2 regions of the Priestia sp. KCTC 13724 genome follow, and region 2 is predicted to be linked to the other one. Evidence: riboswitches for the same ligand, from Rfam matches in the RefSeq annotation. Region 2 holds a riboswitch; the other holds the start of a gene.

Region 1 (15,260 bases), on a different contig from region 2:
CAATGAAACCATTGGTGATGAATGGGTGAAAAACCCTTACGCATTAAAACAGTTGGAACCTTATGCTCAAGATAAAAATTTTAAAGACCAATTAAAAAAAGTAAAGCAACAGCGAAAAGATATTTTAAGCGAAGTTATCAAAAAGCAAACTGGTATTGAAATAAATCCACAATCAATCTTTGATGTGCAGGTGAAGAGACTGCATGCTTATAAGCGACAGTTGCTAAATGTACTTCATATTATGTACCTGTACAATCGTTTAAAAGAGGATTCTAACTTTAAAATTGTACCAAGAACGTTCATCTTTGGGGCAAAAGCTTCCCCAGGATATTATTATGCTAAGAAGGTTATTAAGTTAATTAACTCAGTGGCTGATGTAGTAAATAGTGATCCCGTCACATCGCCGTTTTTAAAAGTTGTTTTTCTCGAAAACTACCGTGTTTCTTTAGCTGAAGATGTGTTTACAGCAGCGGATGTTAGTGAACAAATCTCAACTGCTAGTAAAGAAGCATCAGGAACAGGGAATATGAAATTCATGATGAACGGTGCTTTAACCGTTGGAACAATGGATGGAGCAAACGTAGAAATTGCGGAAGTTGTTGGAGAAAATAATATGTTTATCTTTGGCTTATCATCCGAGGAAGTTCTACACTATCAACAAAACGGTGGGTATCGTTCATTTGATTATTACCATCATGATCAACGAATCAAAAAAGTGTTAGAGCAGCTTATAAACGGCTTTTTTAAGAATACTTATGATTTATTTGAGCCAATTTATGATTCTTTGTTAATGCAAAATGATGAATACTATGTACTGAGAGACTTTGCGTCCTACGTTCAAGCACAGGAAAAAGTAAATCAAGCATATGGTGACAAAGACAAGTGGTTTGAAATGAGTGCGTTAAACATTGCTCAATCAGGTTATTTCTCTAGTGATCGCACAATATCAGAATATGCAAAGGAAATTTGGGAGATTAATTCATCAAAACAAATATTATCATACTAAAAAGAGACTGAGACATAAGTAGTTCAGTCCTTACTATACCTGAACGATTGAGAGTTCATAACTTTTAATCGTTCAGGTTTTTTGGTTGATTGTGAAAACAATGTTGGAAACAGGGTGGAATGGAGCGTAGGTCACTCGACTCCTGCGGGAAAGAGAGGGAAAACGGAGATCCCGCAGCGCAGCGAGGAAGCTCAGGTTCCTCCCCGCGGAAAGCGAGTGGCCGTAGCGCAATGGAACGAACGTGTTGAGACAAACTAAAGAGATGGGAACAGTTAGTGTTCGTCTTTTAGAAGCAATCATTTTGTTATGTCCCAAACTCTTTTATCTATTGTCACCACTTAAGAAATTCCCTTAAAGGTATATTCAACATAAAAAAACAGGAGTATTACGCTACTCCTGTTAATCTGTATAATGTTCTTTCTCGTGAGAAGGGAGGTGACCAAAAGTGGTCATGATGCCTTCTTCATCTAAGCTTTGCTCATACTCTTCATGCTGCTTGGACGGATAGACAACAATTTTTTTTCCATATAAATCAGTACCTACAAAGTTCTCATAGTCTTCTACATAACCGACGTTTTCGTCATGCTCAATATATGTGTCGTTATAAGAAGAAATATCTCCTTCAAAATCAGATGGGGACTCAGACGTTCCATACCTCTCTACGTCTTGCCAAGAATCTTCTGCGTCATATTCAGTTGCTCCGGAAGTGTCCAGGTCGTATTGTCCAAATGGATGACGAAGATTTAATTCTTCGATAGGTCTTTGGCGTGATGTTTCCTGAGATGGACTATGCTCTTTACAATACAACGTGGTAGGAACTGCTTCTAGTCGTTCAAAGCTAATATCCTTCCCACATGTTTTACATTTTCCATATGTGGTTGCCTCCATCGCATTTAAAGCAGTCTTAATTTCCTCTAGCTCTTCCCTTGTATGTTCATATAATGCAATGTCTTTTTCCCGTTCATAAATTTCACTCGCCATATCTCCAGGGTGGTTATCATAACTTGATAACTCCCCTGTTGAATCATGTAAACTTTGGGATGTTAATCCAAAATCATTATTATCTTTTAACTGGTTTAGTAAGTTTTCCTGCTCAGTTAATAATACGTCCCTTAATTGGTTTAGCTGCTTGTTGGAAATCATAAAAATTCTCTCCCTTTTCCCTTGAATTACTCAATTCCACATTATTATGTGTTAAATGATTTAAAAAAATTAAGCTCTATCGTGTTTCACATGTGAAATGATTGGCATTTATGATGAAATGTGTAATGACTTCTTCCATTAGTTATGGAAAAACTAGGTGGTAGATACTTTCAATGATGAAGGAGAGTTGATACTTTCCGTAGTTATATCACGTAACGCAGAAACCAAGAGCACAAACTCGTTAACTTCTGATGAGATATGATACAATCTTATCAAAGGAATTCAGTTGTCAAACTAGATTTTTTTACAACGAAAGTTTATAATAAATTGGTTAAAGACTTACGAGATTATAAACGGGGGGACGTAGTGTGATTGCAATAACTGAACAGTTAATACATGATCATTTATCAAAGGCAATTGAATGTGCCAGAAATGAAAGTAATACAAAACTTGTCAGCGTAGTCAAAAAAGTAAGACCTATTGACCCCCTTATTTTTTATGCAAACGGCTATAGACAGTTTTGTAAAGAACGTTTCTTTTGGAGAGATCCGAACCAACAGTACACATTCGTTGGGTTAGGAAGAGCTTATACGCTGTCTTCCAAAGAAGGGTCTGCGCGTTTTTTTGATACAGAAAAACAATGGAAGCGCTTTAAAAAAGATATTTTATATACAAATAACGTAGAATTTCCAAATGGTACAGGTCCTCTGCTTTTTGGAGGATTCTCATTTGATCCTTATCAAAAAAAGGACAGCTATTGGACGGATTTTTCCAATAGTAAATTTGTAATTCCTTCTGTTCTGTATACAGAGGCAGATGGAAATGGGTATCTAAGTATAAACATTAAAGTAAGTGGTGAAGACAATATACAAGATCACCTTAAGCACATTGAAGAGCTTGAAGGATTGTTAATAAATCAAGAGTATGATGGCAGTAGCTACTCATCACCTTTACTATTAACAAAAGAAGAAATTGATGTACAAAGGTTTACAAAAAATGTTCAAAATGCTACTTCCTTAATTCAACAAGAAAAAATTGAAAAAGTCGTGCTAGCTCGACAGTTAAAAGCAACATTTACTGAAGCAATTTCGACAGAGTACGTTATTCAGCGTTTACTGAGAGAGCAGCCTACAAGCTACACCTTCATTTTTGAGAATGAAAACCAACATTTTGTTGGTGCATCTCCAGAGCGTTTGGTGCAGAAAGAAGGAGACTATGTTTTTTCAACTTGTTTAGCGGGTTCCATTAAGCGAGGAAAAACACGTAAAGAAGATGCGCTTCTAGGTGATGAGCTTTTAAATGACCAAAAAAATTTAATTGAGCATGACGTGGTCGTGCATATGATTAAAGAAGCAATGGACGCCTATTGTATGGAAGTAGAAATACCTATGCAGCCAACATTGTATAAAACGAAGCATATCCAACATCTCTATACACCTGTACGAGGTAAAATCAAGAAAGGTGTGACATTGTTTTCTCTGTTGAAAGAGCTCCACCCCACACCTGCTCTAGGAGGATATCCGCAAAGAGAATCCTTGTCCATTATTCGAAAGTTAGAGCCGTTCAATCGTGGATGGTATGCAGCTCCAATTGGGTGGATTGATATTAACGGTAACGGAGAGTTTATTGTTGGGATTCGTTCAGGTGTAATTGAACGACAACAAGCGATGCTTTTTGCAGGGTGTGGGATTGTAGCAGATTCGACACCTGAGAGTGAATACGAAGAAACAACGATTAAATTTAATCCAATGCTATCAGCTTTAGGGGGTATAGCAAGTGGACCATACTGATCAGTTAACTGCTTACGTAGCAGCTTTTGTAGACGAACTAGCTAAATTAGGTGTAAATCATGTTGTGGTAAGCCCTGGTTCTCGCTCAACACCGATTGCTATGTTAATGTCTGAGCATGAAAAGATAAAAGTTCATTTAAATATTGATGAGCGCTCGGCTGGATTTTTTGCTTTAGGTATGGCAAAAGCAAAAAATCAGCCTGTTGCGCTTGTTTGTACATCTGGAACAGCTGCTGCAAATTATTTTCCAGCAGTTGTCGAAGCACATCACTCAAGGGTTCCTCTACTTGTCATTACGGCAGATCGTCCGCATGAACTGCGTGAGGTAGGAGCTCCACAGGCAATTAATCAACAATACTTATTTAGTCATTATGCAAAGTGGTTTGTGGATACAGCTTTACCAGAAGCTGCGGAAGAGGCAATTCGTTATATTCGAACTGTGGCTGGAAGAGCTGTTAGCGTTTCAGCTGGTGCTCCAAAAGGTCCTGTTCATATTAACATGCCGCTTCGTGAACCAATTGTTCCAAATCTTTCTTTAGAAAATTTATGGAGCTTACATGAGCGTGATAACTCGTACGTTTCGTTTAATAAGGGAAATCCAATGCTTTCTAGTCAAGCTTTTGCGCATATTGGTCAGTTCATAAAAGACGAAACAAAAGGTTTGATCATATGTGGAGATCAGCTAAAGGGGGAAGATAAACAGGCTATTGTAGAGTTAGCAAATTATCTTCAATTTCCAATTATTGCGGATCCACTCTCGCAGATGAGAAACGGTGATCATGCTAAAAATCTCGTTATCGATACGTACGATTCTTTTTTGAAAAAAGAAGGAATTCAACCGCTATTGAAGCCAGAAGTTGTCATTCGGTTTGGTGCCATGCCTGTATCAAAGGGTTTGACTTTATTTTTAAAAGCGTATGAGCCAAAAGCTGTTTTTGTAGTAGATGAAAGTAATGGATGGCGAGATCCTACACTTCGCTCAACGCATATGATTCAGTGCAACGAAGGGCTATTCGCTCGTGAATTACCAAAGTATATAGGAAGTAAGAAATCTTCTAATTCATGGAGTGAAAAGTGGATTGAATTAAATAAGCAGGTTAAGGATTCGTTAAAAATCAACTTACAAGATAAGTGGTTTGAAGGTAGCATTGTACAGGAACTATCAAAGCTTTTACCAGCTAATTCGGCTTTGTTTATTGGCAACTCAATGCCAATAAGAGATGTAGATTCGTTTTTCTTTGCGACAGATAAACCAATTCACTTATTTGCAAATCGCGGTGCTAATGGCATTGATGGTGTTGTTTCATCAGCTTTAGGTGTTAGCACGGAATATGAACATACTGTACTTTTAATTGGGGACTTATCTTTTTACCATGATTTAAACGGCTTGCTCGCTGCTAAAATGCATAATCTTAACTTAACAGTCGTGCTCATTAACAATGATGGCGGGGGAATCTTTTCATTTTTACCTCAGTCAAAAGAAGAGAAGCATTTTGAGTTTTTATTCGGTACGCCAACAGGTCTACAGTTTGAACATGCTGCAAAGTTATATGAGGGTACATTTAGTAGAGCCTATACAGCAGATGAGCTTCACTGCGCATTAAAAGCTTCGTTTAAAGAGGGTGGCTTGCACATTATTGAAGTGCCAACAGCTCGCAAAGAAAATGTCGAAATACATCGTGAAATCTGGAGTGACGTTTCCCAGGTAATAAATTTGTCTGAATTTGAGGAATAAGAGATGTATTATAGATATGAAGATGTTTCGTACCATGTTGAAGTACAAGGGAAAGGAACTCCCCTTTTGTTATTGCATGGCTTTACAGGTTCCTCTCAAACTTGGAGTACATTTACGAAGTCTTGGGCACGTTATTATGAGGTTATTACAATTGATATTATTGGACATGGAAAGACAGATTCCCCTAGCGATGTAGCTCCATATAAAATGACTCAGATGATGAACGTTATTGTAAGTCTTCTAGATAGGCTCCGAATTGAAAAGGCCTTTGTTCTTGGCTATTCAATGGGAGCGCGTCTAGCGTTGGCATTTTCCATTCATTATCCAGAACGAGTGAAAGCGCTCATTCTAGAGAGTGGATCACCGGGCTTAAAAACACAGCCGGAGCGAATGGCAAGGCAAGCTGCTGATGAAGAATTAGCTGCGTTCATTAGGGAGCAAGGTGTGTTGAAGTTTGTGGACTACTGGGAAAGCATCCCCATGTTTAAAACTCAAAAGCGCATGCCTGAAAAAGATCAAGCACTAGTTCGTCAAGAGAGGTTGGCTCAATGTAAGCTCGGGTTAGCAAATAGTCTAATTGGTATGGGAACTGGAGCTCAACAATCTTATTGGGAGAAGTTACATACCTTGTTGCTTCCTGTCCTGTTAATTACAGGTGAACTTGATCAGAAATTTTGTGAAATCGCAAAAGACATGTCTAACCAGCTCAAATTTTGTAGGTATAAAGTTGTTTTAAACACTGGCCACGCAATTCATGTGGAACAACCAAGAATTTTTGGTAAAATAGTAAGTGAGTTTTTATCACAACATGAGGAGGAAGAAAGATGACAGTTGAATGGGTATCTCAACGTAATTATGAAGATATTTTGTATGAAACATATAATGGAATTGCAAAAATTACAATTAATCGTCCAGAAGTACGAAATGCTTTCCGCCCAAAAACGGTAATGGAATTAATTAATGCTTTTGCATATGCGCGTGATGATTCAAGCGTTGGTGTAATTGTGCTAGCTGGTGCTGGAGACAAAGCATTTTGTTCTGGTGGAGACCAAAAAGTACGCGGGCATGGTGGTTATGTAGGGGAAGACGAAATTCCTCGCTTAAACGTATTAGACTTACAGCGATTAATTCGCGTTATTCCAAAACCAGTTGTTGCGATGGTTTCAGGCTATGCAATCGGTGGAGGTCATGTTTTACATATCGTATGTGACTTAACAATTGCTGCAGATAATGCAATTTTTGGCCAAACGGGTCCAAAAGTTGGAAGCTTTGACGCTGGATATGGTTCAGGCTATTTAGCGCGTATTGTTGGTCATAAAAAAGCGCGTGAAATTTGGTATCTATGCCGTCAATACAATGCGCAAGAGGCACTTGAAATGGGACTTGTTAACACTGTTGTACCATTAGAAGAGCTAGAAGCAGAAACAATTAAATGGTGTGAAGAAATGTTAGAAAAGAGCCCAACAGCTCTACGTTTCTTAAAAGCTGCATTTAATGCTGATACGGATGGATTAGCTGGTATACAGCAATTTGCTGGAGACGCTACGCTTTTATATTACACAACTGATGAAGCAAAAGAGGGTCGTGACGCATTCAAAGAAAAGCGCAACCCAGACTTCAAACAGTTCCCACGTTTCCCATAATGCTCAAAACAGCTTGATGACATTCATCAAGCTGTTTTTTCTATGGAAAGGAGAATAGAAGCATGAATTTGTTACCTAATTGGTTAAGTCAACGAGCGAAAGTAACACCTAACCGAGTTGCGGTGGACTTAGCAGCGGAATCGATTACATTTTTACAGCTGCATAAACGAGTGGTGAAGCGAGCTTTTCAATTAGCGAGCTATGGGATAAAAAAAGGTCACACAGTTGCTATATATATGAAGAACCGAATAGAATATATTGAATTAATTCATGCTTTAGCTTATATAGGAGCAAAAGCACTATTACTCAATACGCGTTTAAAGCAGCAAGAGATTCAGTATCAATGTAGCGATGCAAAAGCGAACTTTCTTGTTGTGGATGAGAGTTATGAAGAAACCATACTGCTTTCAGGAACAGAACTAATTCAGCTACAAGACCTTATCTATCGACACGAAAAAGAAATTGTGCTTCAATCTCAGTATGATTTAAATGATACGTATACAATTATGTATACGTCAGGTACTACAGGTAACCCAAAAGGAGTTATGCAGTCTTATGGAAATCACTGGTGGAGTGCTACTGGGTCATCGCTAAACCTTGGACTTCAGACAAATGACTGCTGGCTCGTTGCTGTGCCTTTGTTTCATGTTAGCGGTTTTTCTATTTTAATGAGAAATGTTATTTATGGGATGAGAATTGTATTACACTCAAAGTTTGAAGCTATACAAGCAAACGCTGCTATTGAAACAAAAGGTGTGACCATTATGTCGGTCGTAACTTCGATGCTGACCCAAATGTTAAAGGAACTAGGTGGCAGAAAATATCCTGAATCATTTCGCTGCATGTTAGCAGGAGGAGGTCCCGTGCCAAGAGTTCTCTTGGACGACTGTATAGAGAAAGGAATCCCTGTCTACCAGACGTATGGCATGACAGAGACTTCTTCTCAGTTTGTAACGTTAGCTCCAGAAGATAGTATTCAAAAACTTGGATCTGCAGGAAAGCCCCTGATGCCTTGCCAGCTTAAGATTGTAAATGCTAACGGTGAGGAAGTAATGAATGGTATAGAAGGTGAAATTGCTGTGAAAGGCCCTAACGTAACGTCTGGGTACCTTAATAAACCAGAAGAAACAGATAAAGCAATAAAAAATGGTTGGTTTTATACAGGAGATATCGGCAAACTTGATGAAGATGGATTTTTATACGTATTAGATAGAAGATCAGATTTAATTATTTCAGGTGGAGAAAATATCTATCCAGCAGAAATTGAGAGCACTCTATTAAAGCACCCACTTATTGCAGAAGCCGGGGTTACAGGGCTGCCTCATAAACAGTGGGGACAAGTTCCAGCAGCTTTTTTAGTAGTTACATCGCCAATAAAAAAAGAAGAGTTACAGGCATATTGTCAGTCGATGTTAGCCAATTATAAAGTACCAAAGTATTATTTTATTGTTGATGATCTACCAAGAACCGCTTCCAATAAAATTATTAGACGAAAATTACCTCAGCGTATAGAACAAGGGCGTCAACTATGATTGAAATTCATAAAGCAACCATTCATGCTATTGAATTGAACCTATTATCACCGTTTTCAACTAGTTATGGAACTGTGACAAATCGAGAACTGCTTCTTTTAGAAGTAGAAGATATAAGCGGTGAAGCAGGCTGGGGAGAAGTGGTAGCATTTTCAACTCCTTGGTACACAGAAGAAACCATCCAAACGTGCTTTCATATGCTCAATGATTTTTTACTTCCGGCTTTAATTGGAAAGCGATTAACGACGCCTTTAGACCTACAGGAAATATTTAATCCGATTAAGCGAAACCATATGAGTAAAGCAGCAATAGATTGTGCAGTGTGGGATTTGTTTGCTAAGAAGAACAACAAGTCTCTATCTCAAGCTCTTGGTGGCACAAAAGAAGCTGTAGAAGCTGGTGTAGTAGTTGGACTCGATGATATTCATAAGATGGTTCATAAAATAGATGAACACTTGAAAGCTGGATATAAACGTTTTAAAGTAAAGATTAAGCCTGGAGCTGATTATGACCTTATTAAGCAAATTAGAAATCATTATCCAAAACTGCCGCTGATGGTAGATGCAAACTCTGCTTACTCCTTAAATGATTTGAATTTGCTTCAAAAGCTAGATGAATTTGACCTTATGATGATTGAACAGCCATTAGATTCTAGTGATATTATCGATCACCGTCATTTACAACAGCAGCTACGCACGCCCGTTTGCTTAGATGAAAGCATTGTGTCTTATGATGATGCTAGAAAAGCAATTGAGTTAGGGAGCTGTCAAGTTATTAATGTAAAAGTTGGACGGGTAGGCGGCTTAACAGAAGCAAAACGAATTCATGACTTGTGCCAGAAAAGTAATGTTCGACTATGGGTAGGGGGAATGCTGGAATCGGGTATATCAAGAGCTCATAATATTGCATTAGCTTCATTAGAGAATTTCACGATACCTGGAGACATTTCAGCTTCTTCACGCTATTGGAACAAAGATGTCATTCTTCCAGAAGTAGAAGTGGATGATGGGTTAATTCATGTGCCAGAAGAACCAGGCATTGGCTATCGGGTGGATAGGATATTTTTAAATAAAGTTTCCACATATCAAAAAACATATGCATAATGTAGAGACTGAGACATAAGTAGTTCAGTCTCTACTATACCTGAACGATTGAGAGTTCATAACTTTTAATCGTTCAGGTTTTTTGTTGATTGTGAAAACAATGTTGGAAACAGGGTGGAATGGAGCGTAGGACACTCGACTCCTGCGGGAAAGAGAGGGAAAACTGAGATCCCGCAGCGCAGCGAGGAAGCTCAGGTTCCTCCCCGCGGAAAGCGAGTGGCCGTAGCGCAATGGAACGAACGTGTTCAGACAAACCAAAGAGATTGGAACGGCTATTGTTCGTCTCTTAGAAGCAATCATTTTGTTATGTCCCAAACTCTTTTATTGTGAGTTCGTTTTTTAAAAAAATTTTCTTTTTATTTATATAGCAGCTGTCTAGTCATGTGAAAAAAAGTTTGATTAAATTTCATAAATCAAATAGTACAACCAATCCGAGAAAACATGTTATGATGGAATAGTTTGATGAAAAATAAGACTGTTTGTAGTGGCTAGTTGCTAATACCTAACAAAACTTTTAAAAATTTCTTTTTTTACATATGTTTAGGAAACCTTACTTAACAAAGGCGTAAATCAGTATGTTAAGTAAGGTGGGGTAAATGTGCGGGAATTTATTTTGAAAAAGATATTGTAGTTCTGTAAGTTGTCCCTTATAATGTGTTTATAACACAACATCTTGTTTTTTATTAAAACTTCATATACTATATTTTGTGTTTTTCAGTAGAAAAGGTGTCTGAAAAAAGACTTAAAAGGGAATTTGGTGTAAATCCAAAACTGTCCCCGCAACTGTGAATGCTGATGAAATAAGGAATAGCCACTGTGAGTAACGATCATGGGAAGGCCTTAGAGTAAAGCGAAGCATAAGTCAGGAGACCTGCCTTTTTTATGACGTTTTATCTTCTTCGGGAGGTGAGAGGATAGAGCGAGGATTGAGAAAAGACATTTTGTCTTCTTTTATCTTCGTTCTATTCGCTCACTGCGTCAGGTGAGTGATTTTTTTATGCTGGAGAAAAAGGAGGAACTTATTTTTATGATTAATACAACAGATTTAAATAAACTTGAAAAAGTAAATTATGATATGAAACTACTTGGTGAAAAATTTCCACAACTTGATTTTTCATGGTATGAGGAAAAGGTAGTAGAAACAGTTGCTGCGAAAGAGAATATGACGGACGAAAAAATAGCAAATGTTTTTATTTTAGCAGCACTTGAGCGAATTTCAATGGATGAGCCAGATTGGACATATGTAGCAGCTCATATCTATTTACAAGAGCTATATCGCAAAGCTGCCGCCAATAGAAAATACAATCAAGCTGAAAGGTACGGCTCATTTTATAAGCTTATTACAGAGCTTACAGATATGGGGATTTATAGTACACAGCTTTTGGATACATACTCTGTGGAAGAGATTAATGAGCTAGGCTTAGCCATTGATTATACAAAAGATAGCCTATTTACGTATATTGGCCTGTTAACATTAGCTGATCGCTATTTAGCAACATCACATGATAAGCGTGTATACGAGCTACCGCAGGAACGCTTTTTAATTATTGCTATGACACTCATGGCAAATGAAAAGAAAGAAGAGCGTTTAGCGCTGGTAAAAGAGTCATATTGGGCACTTTCAAACCTTTACATGACAGTGGCAACGCCGACATTAGCGAACGCAGGAAAAAGCTATGGACAGCTATCAAGCTGCTTTATTGATACGGTTGATGATAGTTTACGAGGTATCTATGATAGCAATACGGACTTAGCTACGCTAAGTAAAAACGGTGGTGGAATTGGCGTATATCTAGGTCATATCCGTAGCCGAGGTAGCGATATAAAAGGGTTTAAGGGCGTATCATCAGGAACAATTCCTTGGATGAAACAGCTTAATAACACAGCAGTTAGTGTTGATCAACTGGGTCAACGTCAAGGGGCAATTGCTGTATATCTAGACGTATGGCATAAGGATATTTTTTCTTTCTTAGATGCACGTTTAAACAATGGAGACGAGCGTCAGCGTACGCATGACTTATTTACTGGCGTTTGCTTGCCGGATTTATTCATGGAAGCTGTTGAAAAACGTGAAGACTGGTACTTGTTTGATCCTCATGAAGTTCGTACGGTAATGGGTTACTCGCTAGAAGATTTCTATGATGAAGAGGAAGGCAGCGGCTCCTTTAGAAATCGTTATCGTGAATGTATTGAAAATGAATCCCTATCAAGAGAAAAAGTGCCTGCGATTGAAATTTTTAAACGAATTATGATTTCACAATTAGAAACAGGAACACCATATATGTTCTACCGTGATACAGTGAACCGTGCTAACCAAAACCGTCATGAGGGCATGATTTATTGCAGTAACTTATGTACAGAAATTACGCAAAATCAAAGCATGACAACAGTGGTTGAAGAAATCACAGAAGATGGAAAAATCGTCATTACAAAGCAACCAGGTGACTTTGTCGTTTGCAATCTATCGTCTATCAACTTAGCACGTGCAGTAACGGAAGATGTACTTGAACGCCTTGTGCCCATTCAAGTTCGTATGCTAGATAACGTAATTGAACTGAATAACCTTCCAGTTCTACAGGCAAAACTAACAAACCAACGCTATCGTGCTATCGGTCTAGGTACGTTTGGTTGGAACCATTTATTAGCTCTACAAAAGATCGCTTGGGAAACAGAAGAAGCTGTTCAGTATTGCGATGAGTTATATGAAAAAATTGCTTACCTAACGATTCAATCAAGCATGGAGCTTGCAGAAGAAAAAGGAGCATACCCTCTATTTGAGGGGTCCGATTGGGAAACAGGAGCTTATTTTGCAGCACGCGGTTACGAAAGTAATCAGTGGAATGAGCTACAGGCGCTTGTGAAAGAAAAGGGAATTCGAAACGGATATTTAATGGCCGTTGCGCCGAATTCATCTACTTCCATCATTGCTGGGTCTACGGCTAGTATTGATCCGATTTTCCGTAAGTTCTATTCAGAAGAGAAGAAAAACTATAAAATTCCAGTTACTGCTCCAGATTTGTCACCGGAAACGAATTGGTATTATAAGTCTGTTTATTTAATCGACCAACATTGGAGCATTAAGCAAAATGCAAAGCGTCAGCGTCATATTGACCAATCTATCTCGTTTAACATTTATGTTCAAAATGATATTCGTGCAAAAGATTTACTAGATTTACACATGACTGCATGGAAAGAAAAGCTAAAAACAACGTATTATGTTCGCTCTACGTCTAGCGAAGTAATTGATGAGTGTGAAAGCTGCCATAGCTAAGAAAGGAGTCGATTTTGTTGACGAACAGTCTAAAGAAACGTGAGATTATGAATGAAAATGCCCCGAACCGCTCAACGGGAATTATTAATGGTGAAACCTCAAATATTTTAAACTGGGATGATGTACGATTTTCTTGGGCGTTTCCAAAGTATAAGCGCATGCTAGCTAATTTCTGGACACCGTTTGAAATTAATATGGGACAGGACATCAAACAGTTTCCACAGCTTACAGCGGATGAACAGGAGAGCTTTTTAAAGATTATTGGTTTGTTGGCTTTATTGGACAGCATCCAGTCAGATTATGCGAGCAAAGTTGCTGATTATGTTACGGATTCTTCAATCAATGCGCTGATGATTATTTTAGCTCAGCAGGAAGTTGTTCATAATCACTCTTATTCATATGTATTATCAAGCTTAGTGCCAAAAGCTAAGCAAGATGAAGTATTTGAATATTGGCGTACGGATGAAAAGCTTCGTGCACGCAATGACTTTGTGACAAATGGTTATAAAGCATTCGCTGAAGAGGCAACAGTTGAAAACTTTTTAAAGTCCATTGTATATGATGTTATTTTAGAAGGTCTGTTCTTCTATAGTGGGTTTGCGTTTTTCTACAACTTAGCACGCAATCAAAAAATGGTTGCCACATCCACGATGATTAACTATATTAATCGTGATGAGCAGCTTCATGTGGGGTTATTTGAAAAAATCTTTAAAGAAGTGCTAAATGAAAATCCAGAACAGCGTACGGCTGAGCTTGAAGAGTTTGTTACTTCAACATTCCGACAAGCTGCCCAGCTTGAAATTGAATGGGCTGAGTCAGTCATTGGTGAGAAGTTTGATGGAATTACGATGAAAGATATTCGTCAATACATCGAATATATGGCAAATAAACGCTGTAATCAAATGGGATTTGGGCGCGTAGCGTTTCCTGATGCACCAATTGAAAATCCGCTGCGTTGGATTGTTGCGTATCAAGAGGTTGACCTTGGTAAGACAGACTTCTTTGAGCAAAAGTCAAGACAATATACAAAAGCATCAGATGTAAATGGATTTGATGATTTGTAAAATAAAGAAGCTGACTAAATGGCTACAACAGTTTTAGTCAGCTACCTGTGTTGAAATAAGGCCTAGTTCAATAGCACGAGTAGTGATAAGCAGGTCAATTTCAGGTGGAATGGTTTCTAATGTTCCACATTCATACTGCCATAAATGAGCAAATGATTGCACATAAATGGGGAACGTTTGTTTATTGGCTTTAACAGCTTCTGCTTTGAAAAAATGAACAAGTTGATTGGTATTCATATATTACCTTCACTTTCGTTGATATGAAAAAGGACAACCCGCGTGGTTGTCCTTTTTTATTAATTAGGAATAGAACAAAGTTTGTTTTAGGATAACCGATTTAAAGATCTTCAGGTTTAAATGTTTTACAATCTGTTTCGCGGCTATTAGAAGCCTTTTTACCAGCATGGCTGACTACGTAAATTTCGTCTGCTCCACAACGGTTGCCTTGCTTCCAATAATGACAGTTATTCACTTCACAAAGAACGTTTTGTGACATATATTCCCCTCCTTTATACGCGTGATATATGTAGTATGGTCAATTTTCATTATTGTTATAATCGAGAGATTAGAAAATTAATTGAGAATTTTTATCAATTAATAATTGACAAAGAGAATCATTCTCAATTATTCTATGTATATAGCAAACAAGATTAAATCATCGTTAAGATTTTAAATAAACTTAATTTTATCGTATAGGAGGAGAAATACATGTCATCAGTTATGGTTGTTGGAGGAGATCGTTTAAAGCATATTACAGATCGGTTAGCGGGTGAGGGGTTTAACGAAGTTATTCATCTTGATGGAAGAAAAAGTAATATGGTGAAGCGAGAAATTCCGGATCATATTGGTTTTGTACTTGTGATTACAGATTTTATTAACCACAACATGGCAAAGGTCATTAAAGAAAAAGCGAAAAAGCAGCAAAAGCCAATTTATTTTGTTAAGCATTCATGGAGCGCAATTCGCAAAGTAA
Region 2 (15,260 bases):
TTGTGTCAATCATGTCATCAAATTTCGAATAGCACATATGCGTATGAATTTGCGTTGTATCTTCTACACCCGTTGTTGCTAGACGGAACGCTTCAACAGTAGCATTTAAATACGCGGCTTGCTTTTCAGCTCGAATTGGCAATCCTTCTCGCAGCGCAGGTTCATCTACTTGTATCATGTGAACACCGGCTTCTTCAAGCGCTTTAACTTCTTTTCGAATGGCTAATGCAATTTGATTCATGCTTTCATACTTCGAGATGTCTGTACGTGGGAATGACCAGTTTAAGATGGTAATTGGCCCCGTCAGCATTCCTTTTACGACTTTTTCGGTTAAACTTTGTGCATAGACAATTTCTTTAACCGTCATCGGCTCGACTAAATAGACATCTCCGTATACAACAGGTGGTCTTACGCAGCGTGAACCATATGATTGAACCCAACCGTTTTTCGTTGTTAACATTCCGCCTAAGCGCTCACCAAAAAATTCAACCATATCCGTACGTTCAAACTCACCGTGAACCAGCACATCAATACCAATTTCTTCTTGAACCTCAATCCAGCGCTTTGTTTCTTCTTTTATAAACGCTTCATACTGTTCGTTCGTTAACTGACCTTGCTTCCATTTTAAGCGCTTCGAACGAACCTCTGCTGTTTGTGGCAAGCTTCCAATTGTTGTAGTTGGTAAAAGCGGTAAATCAAACTTTTCTTTTTGCAAACGCTGGCGCTCAGCCACAGAAGCACGAGATAAGGCTTGATCATCAATCTGTTCTAGCTCTGCTCTCGTTTTCGTGTGAACGCGGTTTGCAACCTTCGAAAATGCCTCAATCTCTTGCTGATGTGCTTTTACTGCTTCGCTATCCCCTTTTAAAAGGTCCTTTAAAAGTTCTAGCTCAGTCAGCTTTTCTTCAGCAAAACTTAAGCCTGCTCGAATATCAGCTGGTAGCTCTTGTTCAGTTTCTACCGTTACAGGGACATGAAGCAGTGTACTAGATGGCTGAACAATTACCTCTTCTTTACCCACTAATTTTTGCAATTCACTTACAAGTGCAGCTTTTTCAATTAAGTTACTTTTCCACACGTTACGACCATCAATAACGCCTGCAAAAAGCTTTTTCCCTTTTGGAAAACCGTGTGCTTTTATCGCTTCACTATTTTTTCTCTCATCATGTACAAAATCCAACCCAAAAGCATTCACAGGAAGGTTCACAACAGATTGGTAATTATCTAATGCTTCAAAATACGTTTGGATGATAAGATTAGCACCAGGTACTTCCTCTGAAATACGCTGATAAAATGCCTCAACATCCTTCCAGTACCCTTCTGCTTTATTCGTTACAAAAATTGGTTCATCAATTTGAATCCACTCTGCTCCCGCTTCATGTAACTCCTTAATCACTTGAATATAAAGCGGAGTTAATTGAGCAAATAAGCTCGATACTTCTTCTTGTTTAAATCCTTTGCCTAATAAGATAAAGGTTGCTGGCCCAATTAGAAGAGGCTTACCGTTAAGTGCCAATTCGTCCTTTGCTTTTTGCCAATATGCTAATGGTCTGTTTTCATTCAATGCCGGCGTTACGTCAGTAAACTCTGGGACAATGTAGTGATAGTTGGTATTAAACCACTTAGTCATCTCACATGCCTCTGCTTCTTTGTTCCCTCTTGCCATTGCATAATATGTATCAAGAGCGGATAGATTTTGCTTTTTGAAACGAGCTGGAATAATATTAAACATAACCGCCGTATCAAGCATGTGATCGTAATAACTAAAGTCACCTACTGAAACAAAATCAATCCCCTTATCTTTTTGAATACGAAGCTGATTAACATACAACTCATGAAGTTGGTTGTGCAGCTCTGCTTCCGTTGTTTCCTGCTTCCAATAAGCTTCAATTGCTTTTTTCCATTCCCTGTTTCTACCGATTCTTGGATACCCAATTGTTGCTGTATTCACTGTCATTTCAATCTCCTCGTTTCGTCTATTTTTCTGCAATAAAAAACTCTCTGGAAAGAGAGTTAGACGACAGCTTTAAGAAGTATTGAACAACATATACTTTTGTTTCAATACCAAGCTAATCACCTCTCCCTATTACGCGTAGGTTGTGAGTGCAAACAACAGGCAGGTCTCCTGACTTAGAATCATCACCTATTATCACCTTCCCGTTTCATAAACAGTGGTTTACTGATAATAGGCTCCTCCTTACAGTGGCGCGACCGCGTCGGATTTTCACCGATCTTCCCTTTTAAGCTAAAACTAGTGTCTTAGCACCTTTTGCATGAACATATTCACTTTATACACTAATTCCTTTTCAATTAGGAATTGAACATAACGATACATGATTTCGATAAGTAAATCAAGTCTGATTTTTCTAAATTTTAAAAAGAATACGCTTTCATATAACTGTGTTTTTATACAAAATAAAAATAGCAGGCTATAGGTATAGCCTATAGCCTGCTTACTTTAGTTAATGTTCATAAATCATCTTGCGCGTCATTCCACCATCGACAACTACGTTCGTCCCCGTTACAAAATCATTGTTTGGATGCGTCAGGTAAAGGCACGCTTTTGCAATATCTGCTGGAGTGCCAACTCGGTTAGACGGATGCTGAGCATGATCAACATCTCGAAGCTCCTCATATTGCTGAGTTTCAATCCAGCCAGGAGAAATTGCGTTGACGGTAATCTTGTCTGGTCCAAGTGAAATGGCAAGAGCATGCGTTAGCGCCACAATGCCACCTTTTGTAGCAGCGTATGCTTCGGTGTGTGGCTCTGACATAACGGCACGCGTAGAAGCTAAGTTTACAATTGAACCACCTATTTTGTTATTTCGCATCACTTTTGCAGCTTCTCTTGAGCATAAAAATACGCTTCGTAAATTAAGATTTATGATATCATCCCATTCATCTAGCGTTAACTCATACGGAGACTTCCACTTTGTTACTCCAGCATTATTAACCAGAATGGTAATCGTACCATAAGCTGAAACAGTTTCTTTCATGAGGTTGATAACATCCTCTTCTTTTCTTACATCTGTGTGAATAAACATTGCCTGTGCACCTGCTTCACGCAGCGTTTTAGCATACTTCTCCCCTTGTTCTTCATCAATATCTGCGATTATCACTTTGGCACCTTTTTTGGCATAGGCGCTTGCCACACCTTTTCCAATTCCATTTGCGCCACCAGTTACCACAACAACCTCACGCTCAAATGTCAAAGTCATCCCTCCTCTACACTTAGTTTATTCACTTTTTTCGTCTGGTTGAAACAAGTGGTCGGTTACAAATAGCTTGAAGGTTTCGCTCGTTAATTTGCAGCCGGATGCTTTTGGATGGCCTCCACCACCAATGTGACCCACGATTTCAGCTAAATTAATCTTATCTTTCACCGCTCGAAACCCTAGCTTTTTCCTTCCCATATCAACCATTACTGAAAAGTCGATTTCTTCATGCTCTAGGCATAATGCATTTCCCAACTCTGACTGATATGTATCTGCGAACACAATCCCTACCTTGTATTTTTGCTCTGCAATCTCTACTTCTGCTTGCATCATTTGCTTTTGTTTGTCATAGATATATTTTTCAATTCGCTTCTCTTCAGCTTCAAGTAAAATCGCGTGCTTTTCTGTAAATTCAAAGCTTTGACTGGCACCAGTATAAGATGCTTGTAGCGTTTCGTGAACCGTATCTTTAAACTCTTCATGAGAAATTAAGTAGTAAAGGTGATTAAGTCTTTTTGCTTTTTCATTTTTCTCGCGAAACCAATCCCACGTATCGAATAAACGTACAAGCTCTACGTATTCATCCAGCATCTTCGTACGTTCCAACATCTTGTTTTCTAGTAGATATGTATAAAAAAGCGATGTAGCTGCTGTTTTCGTCCCATTCTTATCTTCTGGTATCACATGGACCCAATCGTATTTTTCAGAAAGAGGAAGTGCAGAAATATGATGATCAATAAGCGTAACCTTTTGACCATTTTTCACAAGTTCATCCAGCTTAGCTGCTACTTCATCATTTACGCTAATATCCGTTATGTATAAGTCTTGTCCATCATTATCTTCTTCTATAAAATGCAGCACCGTATCGTTTATGCGTCCGATTCCTACCGTGTCGTAATCAAGGTTCTCATCACCAAATGCTAAGCGAGCTAATAAAGCTGGGCTTACCCCATCTAAATCATTATGTGAAATTAACTTTACTTTTGTCATCAAAAAACTCCTTTAAATCGTTATCAATTACTCATTCACTTTAGTATGCGTGAATCTTTTTCCATTATAGCAAGGAATGAAAAAAATGCGTACACCCTCACCTTTCATAAGGATGTACGCACAAAAATTCACGATGCTTGCTGATTCGCTTTTTCTTTTGATTTCTTCTCATATGAGTCTACAACAACAGAAGCTGCAGCATCTCCGACAATATTAACCGACGTACGGAACATATCAAGAATACGATCGATTGCTGCAATTAAAGCAATTCCTTCAACTGGAAGGTTGACGGCTGCTAGTACCATTGTTAACATAATCATCCCTGCACCTGGCACGCCCGCAGTACCAATTGATGCAATGGTAGTTGTAAACATGATTAGTAAAATTTCACTCATACCGAGATCAATTCCATAAAATTGTGCAATAAATAGCGCAGCAACACCTTGGTAAATCGCACTACCGTCCATATTCATTGTGGCACCTAACGGTAAAACAAAGCTTGCTGTTTCCTTTGAAACGCCAAGGTTTTCCTGAACGTTTTTCATTGAAACAGGTAGCGTTGCACCACTACTTGCTGTACTAAAAGCTACAAGGCCGGCTGGTGCTATTCCTTTTAAAAATATAAGTGGACTCATCCCAGCAAAGCCTTTAACCGCAAGAGAATACACAACGAGAAGCTGCGTTAAACAACCTAATGCTACAGCAATAATCACCTTAGCGAGAGGTGCTAAAACAGCTAAACCATACTCACCAATAATTGGTGCTACCATTCCAAAGATACCAATTGGTGCAATGACCATGATACCACTTGTAATTTTAAACATGACTGTGGAAAAAGATTCAAATAGCTTTTGAATTGGCTTTGCTGGCTCTCCTACAAATAAAATCCCTAAACCAATTGCAATTGCCATAAAGATAATTTGTAGGATATTCCCTTCCATTAACGCTGCAAACGGATTTTCCGGAATCATGTTTAGCAACGTCTCCGTAAGCGTTGGTGCTTCTCCACTCGGCGCAGTGGCTCCTTGCGGTAACGACACGTTAGCTCCTGTACCAGGTGATAAAATCACAGCATATACGATACCAATCGTCACAGCAATCAACGTTGTAAAGAGGTAGAAAACAATCGTTCTCCCTCCCATACTAAAAAGCTGCTTGGTATCTTGTAAACTTGTTACGCCTACAATGAGCGTCGTTAAAATCAAAGGCGCCATAATAAACTTAATGAGCCTTAGAAACAAATCGCCAAGCGGCTGCACGACAGACATCTTGTCTCCAAAGATGAGTCCGAGCGCAACAGCTACGACGAATGCTACTAAAACCTGCGTTAGTAACGATGGGTTTTTCATAGTTGTTCTCTCCTCATAATGATATTCCCGCTGTATCCCATCGCCTTAACTGCTACGCAGCAACTCCCCTTTTTTGCATATTTATACATATTTTGTTCACTGCATACTATACACTTTCCGTTTATCACACTACCATCTTATTCTCCATAAAGACACGTGTCAACCCTCAAGAAACTAAAAAACGAACAAAAAAATGAGAATAGTCATCTTTGTTCGTTTTTTTAAATCAATTGGGAGAAATCCCTTTAAAGAAGATATGTAAAATTTCCAGCGACTTATTTTTATCAAATGTAGCTATCTCATGAGGAGCTAGCTGATCAAAATGATTGCTTCTAAGAGACGAACAATAGCTGTTCCAATCTTTTTGGTTTGTCTGAACACGTTCGTTCCATTGCGCTACGGTCACTCGCTTTCCGCGGGGAGGAACCTGAGCTTCCTCGCTGCGCTGCGTGATCTCACGTTTTCCCTCTCTTTCCCGCAGGAGTCGAGTGTCCTACGCTCCATTCCACCCTGTTTCCAACATTGTTTTCACAATCAACAAAAAACCTGAACGATTAAAAGTGAGAAACTCTCAATCGTTCAGGTTTATCATTGGCTGAATTACTTATGTCCCAGTCTTTTTCTTCATCCTGCTTTCATAGGTATATTGCGGTCTTGTTGGTAAATGTCATAAACTAAAAAGCTAAATGCGTAGTAAAATGCAATGATTGCAATCGAATCTGACATGATATACATAGCGCCCAAACCAACTCCAACAACTAATGTCTGAAGGCTTAAACGATCTTTTTGAAACGCTAACTGTGACATGAAATAACCTAAACCGATTAAAACGGCTAATACCCAGCTATTTTGAATTTGTAGAACATCATGAATATAGATATAAAGACTTGGAAAATATACCAGCGTTTCTACTACGCTTGAAGTTCCACTGTATGTAAGCCACCACTTGCGTTCTCGTTTCGTTTTTGGAACCGTTGCCTCAATTGAAGTAGGCATCTCCTGTTCCATAAATACCGTTTCTCCATGATCTTTCATCCATTGAAGCATAATTGACAATACAATAAACCCTAAAAAGATAAGCAATAATAAGTACTCAACCCAGGCTGGAAACATGTTCTTTTGCTGTATGGTATCCAAGTATACCGTTTGAAGACCCCACTTCTCTACTGGTAGCGCATAGTACAGCATAATGACTACGTAAAGAAGTAAAATAAGAACATAAAAAAACGATTGTTCTTTATAATATCGAACTTTTTTCTCTTCAGATATTATTCGTCTGACCATAATACTTTCAAAATAAGGACGAACAACACTGATGATCACGACTAAACAAGTAAATGCAATCATAAACCGCTTTAATCACCTTTTCACTTTTCATTATGTAATCAACTTTCCGTATGGTTTCTTATACAAAAAAGCTGCTGTTCTTATCAATGGTTTCCTTTTCCTATAGTATCAAATATATGAAGTTATTTACAATGAAAATATTATGTGGAAATTAAGTTGGCCACTCGCTCAACGTTTTTCTACCCGTCATAAACACGTCAAATGTTGAAAGGTCCTCGCTAACAAGCTTACTTTTAATGCTATCTAACTCAGTAGTTACGGCCTGCTCTAGCTTATGAGTTAATTCACTTCGACTTGTTTCTGTATTTACTTCTATACGTTTACCCACTTTAATAAATAGCTCTGGACGCTGATCATGACGAAAACTATAGTAATATGCAATTGGAATAGCTTGTACACCCTTTTCTTTTAGCATGATAAAAGATGGGCCGTCCGAAAATTGCAGAGGTCGCTTCTCTAAATGTTCTTCCTTTCCCTGTGGAAAAATCCACACCCCTTTTTTTCTCTTAACAATTCCCTTGCATACAGGAGCGATTTCATAATATGCTTTGGCGAGGCTTGATTAACCGAAAATGCTCTATTTTCAATATATTCTTCACTATGTTATGTACAACCATATCTATATTTGGCATAAAAATAGACATGAAAGATAAGCTGAAGAATTCAACTTTCATTTCATGTCTATGGCGTAGCATTTGCTTTTTTAGCTAGTAAAAGCTGAATTGGCAATCCAACTATCAGTCCTGGAATCACAGACAGCATCGGTAGCCAAATCGGCCCAAGCAGTACTCCGTTAATTTTCACAACTGAAGCATACATGATGCCTACTGTTACAAAGTAAGCACAGCATGCAAACGGTATAAACGAGTAAAGAGGAGGGGGATCTGCTTCTGCATCTTTAAAACCATCCCACATTGCAAAAAAATACAAGCATGGGTAAAACATAATCCACTGCATGTCTACAGTTGCTAACGCCTGTTCAGTTTCACCTAAAAAACTTAATTGTATTGCAGAGTTAAAATGTGCGCCCATATTGATTAAAAATTCTAATACTATAAACACAATCCCTTTTACGTACTGCTTGTTTAATAATTGACTAAACCCTGGTAGGGCAATATTCCACAAGATCGCTTCTAGCCTAGTCAAAAAATTGATTCTCACAATTTAGAATATATACAGGGGGCACTTGGCATGGTAATTGTTTTTTCATCCTTATCTACCTCGCATTGATTTACCAATAGTTTTAGTAAAGGAGAAAAATTTATACCCCTAAATGTAATTTTCTGTAAGTTCACTTAACACCATTACTCAAAGGCAGCTCTTAATATTTACGAAGATGAACCACCTCTAAGCCTAACAGGCGCTTTCTCAGGAACTGAAAACATCTATTAATAATACTTTCAAGCGTTTTTGTATCATTTCCCAAAATTCTAATGGCACATCCATTAATCGCTAATTTTGAAATCCCTATATATCCATGCTGCTCTTCACTTATTACTTCATCATACAATTCATCAATGACCGAATCGATAATTCCTTCAGCCACTGCTAAAAAAGAACCGAAATGTGTGTAGCCCTCCATTTTCATAATCGCATGGATGTCTTCATGAGGCGATAAAAACAAATGGTCAAACACCATTAACTGATTGTTTTGATAAACTTTGAGCTTCGAACGCAGTGAATCATACTTAAATATCTCTCCATTAGGTGACCAGCCTGGCGTAATAACGTCAGAGATAAAAAATGTTGCTTTCTCTTCCATATGTACAGTTGTTTCTTGTATAAACTGCGCATCTTCGTATAAAATAAGCGGATCTGGAAGGTATTCAATCACTGCTCCTTTTTTTAAGAGCAGCTCTGTTTCCTGAACTACAGGTGCGTTTGGCGTTCGGTATACTTTTGTTGCAGCCTGTGTCGTCAAGCATAAATGTGCACCCTCTTCAGCCGTAATACACGCTTTATAACGGTCTCCACCAACATATCCACCTCCTACATGTAGAAGGTAGATTGTTGGGGTATGCTCTTCCATGTAAATTGGGCGAGCCACCTTAAAAGCTCCGTCATGATATGTGTTATAAACAACCGTCTTACCTTTCACCTTGTGCGACTCAAGCTTTAAATAGCCTGTATAGCTCATGATTTAATGCCGATAAGCAATACTTCTTTTTTGATCCACTGAATTACTTCATCCAGTCCTTGATCCTTTTTCAAATTTGTAAATACAAAAGGCTTTTTACCTCGGGCTGCAATTGTATCTTCTTTCATTACATCTAAGCTTGCACCAACATACGGAGCTAAATCCGTCTTATTAATAATAAACAAGTCTGATTTAATCATTCCTTGTCCACCTTTACGCGGAATCTTTTCACCCTGAGCGACGTCAATAATATAAATAGAAAAATCGACAAGTTCTGGACTAAACGTTGCTGCTAAATTATCTCCACCGCTTTCCACAAAGATCAGCTCAACGTCAGGATGTCTTTCAACCAGCTCGTCGATTGCCGCAAAGTTCATAGAAGCATCTTCTCGAATAGCGGTATGCGGACAACCTCCTGTTTCCACACCAATGATGCGTTCTTGAGGTAATACGCTATTTTTCACTAAAAACTGAGCATCTTCTTTTGTATAGATATCATTTGTAATAACGGCCATGCTTAGCTCACTTTGCAGTGCTCTCGTTAGTCTTTCTACAAGCATCGTTTTCCCCGCCCCTACAGGACCTCCAATACCAATTCTCATTGCATTCATTTTTTCGCCTTCGCCACAAAGGCTTCCCTCCCTTATATCGTTTTGTATTAAGACATAAATAAGCGAACGTGCAGACGTTCATGCTGCATTTGAGCGATTTCAAGACCGGGCATCATTGCACCAAGCTCACTTGAATCCGCTTGAAGAATATTCATTACTGCCTGGTCAATTTTCTCATGAAAAGCAAGCGAAATTCGTTGACCATCTGTTTGTCCAATTGGGATACCACGAACTGCATTTTGAATAAGCGATGACACAGTGGCGTACAAATGCGTAGAAACAGCTGTTTGTTTACACACCTGTAATTGCTCAGCTATAATGGCAAAAACAATTGATGGATGACCAAAACACTCCTTCCGCTGAATCTCTTGTTCGTAGCATTCTAAAAGCTTCCCACCAAACAGATCGACGCAAAGCTTGACCATTCTCTGACCAATTCTCCTTGTCCCTTCTCTCGTTTCTTTTGCTAGCGCCAGTGCATACAGCTCTTGATCTAATTCCTTTATTTTCTGAAGATGCCCTTCTGAAGCAAATTCATATGCCAGTCGGCAAGCTAACCCATCTGTATAAGTAAGCTGTGTTTCAACATACGTACTAAGAGCTTCTGAAAACGTAACAGCATTTATAATTCGCTCTTTTTGAATATAGGTTTCCATGCCAAATGAATGTGAAAAAGCGCCGGATGGAAAGTTTGAATCACACAGCTGTACAAGCGCTAACAGTTGATTAGTCATGACTATGTCCAATATGTCTAAATGCTTTTTGAACCGTTCTTTTTTCACGCTTATACGGAATGCTTAGCTCGTTAAGAAGCTCTTCGACTAAATAATCATATTGAACAAGCATTTCGTTTTCTTCAAATTGAGCTGGCAGATGCCGGTTTCCAAGCTGATGAGCAATCTCCCCCATCTGCTTAATACTTGTGGGTTGAATCGTTAATAAGTCATCTGCTATTACTTGAATAACAATCATATTCTTCTCATCCATATAAAGCACATCACCATCTACAAGCTCACGATTGTCTTTCAAACGAATTCCTAGTTCTTTACCGTGATCGGTCACAACTCGCTGCACGCGCTTTAATAGATGATCACTTTCTAAATACACTTTTTCAATATGTGGCGCTTTCTTTTCTAGCGTAGCGACATTTCCAACAATTTGCTCGATTAACATTGTTTGTTTTCACCTCAAAATAAAAAATATCGTTGTGCCATAGGCAATACTTCTGCTGGCTCACACGTAATTAATTCATCATCCACTCGCACTTCGTACGTTTGTGGATCCACATCAATTTTAGGCATTTCACCATTTAGCTTCATGTCCGTTTTACTTAGTGAACGAATCCCTTTTACAGGCTTAATCCGTTTCTCCAATCCCAAGGTTCGATGTACTCCTCGGTTATATGCAGCTTGCGAGATAAATGTTATCGACGTTTTACTGCGTGCTTTCCCGAAAGAAGCAAACATCGGGCGATATAGAACCGGCTGAGGAGTAGGTATAGAGGCATTAGGATCACCCATTTGACTGTGAGCAATCATTCCGCCTTTAATAATCAACTCTGGCTTCACACCAAAAAACGCTGGATCCCAAACGACTAAGTCTGCAAGCTTACCAACTTCTACTGAACCTACGTATTCTGAAATGCCGTGGGTGATAGCTGGATTAATTGTATATTTTGCGATATATCGCTTAATCCGTTCATTATCACCAATACCGTTATCACCTTTTAGTTTTCCTCTTTGCTTTTTCATCTTATCTGCTGTTTGCCACGTTCTCGTAATCACTTCACCAACACGACCCATTGCTTGCGAATCAGAAGAGATCATGCTAAAAACTCCAAGGTCATGCAGAATATCTTCAGCTGCAATCGTTTCCTTACGAATACGGGAATCTGCAAATGCAATATCTTCTGGTACAGAAGGATCTAGGTGATGACAAACCATCAGCATATCTAAATGTTCTTCTAGAGTGTTAATCGTATACGGTCTAGTTGGATTCGTTGATGACGGCAGAATGTTCTTAAAGCTTGCCATCTTCATAATGTCAGGTGCATGTCCACCACCTGCTCCTTCCGTATGATACGTATGAATAACACGATTTCCAATTGCTCTCATCGTATCTTCGACAAACCCACCTTCATTTAGCGTATCTGTGTGAATCGCAATCTGTACATCATATTCATCCGCAACTTGCAGGCTTGTATCGATTGCTGATGCGGTGGTACCCCAATCTTCATGAAGCTTAAGGCCAATCGCTCCAGCCTCAATTTGTTCGATAAGAGGCGTTTTTGCTGATGCATTCCCTTTACCTAAAAAGCCTAAATTCATGGAAAAAGCCTCAGCTGCTTCTAGCATCCGCTCGATATACCACGCTCCAGGTGTACACGTCGTCGCGTTTGTTCCCGTTGCAGGACCTGTCCCTCCTCCAATCATTGTTGTTACTCCAGACGATAAGGCGGTTTCAATTTGTTGTGGACAGATAAAGTGAATGTGCGCATCAATTCCTCCAGCCGTCACAATTTTTCCTTCCGCAGCAATAATTTCTGTACTAGCCCCAATAACAAGATCAACATCATCCATTAATAGTGGATTTCCCGCTTTTCCAATGGTTTGAATCATGCCATCTTTTACACCAATATCTGCTTTGTATATCCCCGTATAATCCATGATGATGGCATTCGTAAAAACAAGATCTGCTGCTTCACTTCTTGTCGCAAGAGGATGCTGTCCCATCCCATCACGGATGACTTTTCCTCCCCCAAACTTCACTTCATCACCATAGGTTGTAAAGTCCTGTTCAATTTCAATAAAAAGGTCGGTATCCGCTAGCCTTACAGCGTCTCCAACCGTCGGCCCAAACATATCTGCATACTGTTTTCTTGACATTTTAAAGCTCATGTTCGACCTACTCCTCTTTTAGCTGGCCCGTGGGTCCATTTGTTTTATTATTTAATCCATATACATGCTGTGATCCTGAAAAGGGTACAAGCTGTACATTTTTAGGATCACCTGGTTCAAAGCGAACGGCCGTACCAGCAGGAATATTCAAGTGATAGCCAAACGCTTCTTTACGGTTAAACTCTAATCCGTAATTAACTTCATAGAAATGAAAATGAGATCCCACTTGAATAGGACGATCACCTCGGTTGGTTACTAACATCTCGACTATACCCTTATCTTTGTTACAAACAATTTCATCTTTACGTAACTTGTATTCTCCGGGAATCACTTCTTCTCCCCCCTATCGAATTGGATCATGTACCGTCACAAGTTTTGTTCCATCTGGAAACGTTGCTTCTACTTGAATATCATGAATCATTTCAGGAATACCTTCCATTACATCATCTCGTGACAAGATTTGTGTTCCGAGCTGCATTAATTCGGCAACAGTTCGACCATCTCTGGCGCCTTCTGTTATTTCATATGTAATAACGGCAACTGTTTCTGGATAGTTCAGTTTTAGCCCCCGCTTTTGCCTACGCCTCGCAAGGTCTGCAGCGACAACCACCATAAGTTTTTCTTGCTCTCGTTGTGTGAGTTTCATTTAAACCTCCCTTTCTATACTACTAAATGCTTTTGAATAGCTTCTAAGTTCACATTTTTTGAATCTCCTTGTGCAACAATTCGACCATGATCTAAAATGTAAAAAAAGTCCGAACAAGCTAGTGCTAAATCTACGTTATGCTCTACTAAAACGATGCCAACACCTTGTTCTCTAGCAATTTTAATAATGACCCTTTCAATAAGCTGAACAATAGAGGGTTGTATTCCTTCCATTGGTTCATCCAGCAACAAAAGTTCAGGATTTCCTACTAAAGCACGGGCAATCGCAAGCTGCTGCTGTTGACCACCGCTTAAATCACCTCCTTTCCTCTGTAACATTTCATGAAGAACTGGAAACAGCTCAAACACATGTGATGGAATAACGTCTTTTTTTGGTTTTTTTTGAAGCGCTTCAAGACCTAACAATAAATTTTCCTCTACTGTTAATGTTGAAAAGATATCCCTTCCTTGAGGAACATAACCTATCCCTTTTTTTGCTCGCTGCTCTGGTCTAAGACCTTTTACGGAGTGATTTCTCCAAACAACATCTCCTGCACTCGGCTTCAGTAAACCCATTAGTGTTTTCATTAACGTTGTTTTTCCAACTCCATTACGCCCAAGAACTGCAATAATTTTTCCTTTTTCAACTTTAATTGAAACGTCACGTAAGATCGTGGTTTCATCATACCCCGCTTGTAGATTTGCTACATTTAGCATGTTTGCTTCCTCCTCCCAAGGTATACTTCTTGAACGTGCTCATTTTCTTGAACATCTGTCATATTACCTTCGCAAAGTATTTTCCCTTCATGCATGACCGTAACTTGCTTAGAATACTTTCTGACAAAATCCATATCGTGCTCCACTACAAGTACAGAACATGACGCGGAGATCTCATGCATTAATTCACCGGTTTTTTCTCGTTCTTTCCCAGTCATTCCAGCAATGGGCTCATCTAGAAGTAACAAGCTTGGGTTTTGCATAAGCTGCATTCCAATCTCTAGCCATTGCTTTTGCCCATGTGATAACTCTCCAGCTTGCTTGTATACGAAGTCTTGCAAACCAATTTGCTCAAGTACTTTTTCAATATGATTTTTTGTCTCTCCAGTCATTCTGGCAAATAAAACAGAGGTGAGATTTCTTTTTTGCCTGATTGATAGTTCCAAATTTTCAAACACACTTAACTGTGAGAAGATAGAAGGGTTTTGAAACTTTCTTGCAATTCCCTTTTGAACAATTTTATGTTCTTGAAGGCTTCCAAGGTTAACCACCTCTTCAAACAAAACTCTTCCAGATGTTGCTTTTGTTTTCCCACAGATGACATCTAAAATTGTTGTCTTCCCAGCCCCGTTAGGACCAATTAAAAACCTCACTTCATTCGGTTCAATCATTAAGTCCACACCCTGCAAGGCTTTGAATCCATCAAAATCAACCATAACATTATCGCACCATAGTATCTGGCTCATGAGATTTCTCCTTTCTAGATTTAAGCTTTTTAAATTTGTTCTGTATTGATTGAACAAGTCCAGCCATACCATTCGGTAAGAACAACACGACTACAATAAACAATAAACCTAAAAGGATTAGCCAAATATCTGGGTATGTCTCGCTAAATAAACTTTTCGCACCATTTGTAAAGATAGCACCAAACACAGCACCAAGAAGAGAATGTCGCCCTCCAATCGCTACCCATAAAACCATTTCGATAGATGGCGTTATGCCCATCATTGCAGGTGAAATAATCCCTACCTGAAGAACAAACAACATACCTGCTACACCAGCAAAAGCAGCTGATAAAGAATATACAAACACTTTATAAGAAGTTGGATTAAAACCTAGAAAACGAACGCGGTTTTCACCATCTCGTATAGCCATTAATACTTTCCCAGCTCTACTTTTAGTTAGCCAGATGGAAAGTGCAAAAACAATTGCCAATACACCTACTGTGACAAAGTAAAGAATTTGTTGAACAAAAGAATCCGCTAATGACATCCCCAAAAATGTATAAAAGCTGGTAAGACCATTTGTTCCTCCTGTTAAATCTTGTTTTCCAATAAATAAAGTGACTACAA

What was found. Region 2 has a riboswitch for cobalamin ahead of metE (5-methyltetrahydropteroyltriglutamate--homocysteine S-methyltransferase). Riboswitches for the same ligand answer to the same signal wherever they lie in the genome.
Region 1: linked by a shared signal. The riboswitch ahead of AC1UFB_RS08605 (ribonucleoside-diphosphate reductase subunit alpha) and the one ahead of metE (5-methyltetrahydropteroyltriglutamate--homocysteine S-methyltransferase) in region 2 are both predicted to bind cobalamin.

The regions. Positions count from the first base shown of each region.
Region 1 is NZ_JBXDLD010000057.1:9,173-24,432, forward strand. Features, by position in the region: gene AC1UFB_RS08555 (glycogen/starch/alpha-glucan phosphorylase) at 1-1,006, shown strand, start outside; gene AC1UFB_RS08560 (hypothetical protein) at 1,121-1,264, shown strand; gene AC1UFB_RS08565 (TraR/DksA C4-type zinc finger protein) at 1,406-2,149, opposite strand; gene AC1UFB_RS08570 (isochorismate synthase) at 2,518-3,939, shown strand; gene menD (2-succinyl-5-enolpyruvyl-6-hydroxy-3-cyclohexene-1-carboxylic-acid synthase) at 3,926-5,674, shown strand; gene menH (2-succinyl-6-hydroxy-2,4-cyclohexadiene-1-carboxylate synthase) at 5,678-6,502, shown strand; gene menB (1,4-dihydroxy-2-naphthoyl-CoA synthase) at 6,499-7,317, shown strand; gene AC1UFB_RS08590 (o-succinylbenzoate--CoA ligase) at 7,380-8,849, shown strand; gene menC (o-succinylbenzoate synthase) at 8,846-9,952, shown strand; gene AC1UFB_RS08600 (hypothetical protein) at 10,067-10,282, shown strand; cobalamin riboswitch at 10,660-10,845, shown strand; gene AC1UFB_RS08605 (ribonucleoside-diphosphate reductase subunit alpha) at 11,028-13,223, shown strand; gene AC1UFB_RS08610 (ribonucleotide-diphosphate reductase subunit beta) at 13,241-14,287, shown strand; gene AC1UFB_RS08615 (hypothetical protein) at 14,321-14,524, opposite strand; gene AC1UFB_RS08620 (DUF1540 domain-containing protein) at 14,625-14,783, opposite strand; gene AC1UFB_RS08625 (DUF2325 domain-containing protein) at 14,996-15,260, shown strand, end outside.
Region 2 is NZ_JBXDLD010000034.1:22,600-37,859, reverse strand. Features, by position in the region: gene metE (5-methyltetrahydropteroyltriglutamate--homocysteine S-methyltransferase) at 1-1,957, opposite strand, end outside; cobalamin riboswitch at 2,099-2,285, opposite strand; gene AC1UFB_RS05465 (glucose 1-dehydrogenase) at 2,463-3,212, opposite strand; gene AC1UFB_RS05460 (DHH family phosphoesterase) at 3,237-4,205, opposite strand; gene AC1UFB_RS05455 (dicarboxylate/amino acid:cation symporter) at 4,334-5,554, opposite strand; gene AC1UFB_RS05450 (hypothetical protein) at 5,781-5,960, opposite strand; gene AC1UFB_RS05445 (hypothetical protein) at 6,179-6,901, opposite strand; gene AC1UFB_RS05440 (lysophospholipid acyltransferase family protein) at 7,053-7,394, opposite strand; gene AC1UFB_RS05435 (hypothetical protein) at 7,583-8,047, opposite strand; gene AC1UFB_RS05430 (urease accessory protein UreD) at 8,223-8,948, opposite strand; gene ureG (urease accessory protein UreG) at 9,035-9,649, opposite strand; gene AC1UFB_RS05420 (urease accessory protein UreF) at 9,697-10,383, opposite strand; gene ureE (urease accessory protein UreE) at 10,376-10,822, opposite strand; gene ureC (urease subunit alpha) at 10,837-12,546, opposite strand; gene AC1UFB_RS05405 (urease subunit beta) at 12,554-12,877, opposite strand; gene AC1UFB_RS05400 (urease subunit gamma) at 12,890-13,192, opposite strand; gene urtE (urea ABC transporter ATP-binding subunit UrtE) at 13,207-13,908, opposite strand; gene urtD (urea ABC transporter ATP-binding protein UrtD) at 13,902-14,654, opposite strand; gene urtC (urea ABC transporter permease subunit UrtC) at 14,629-15,260, opposite strand, start outside.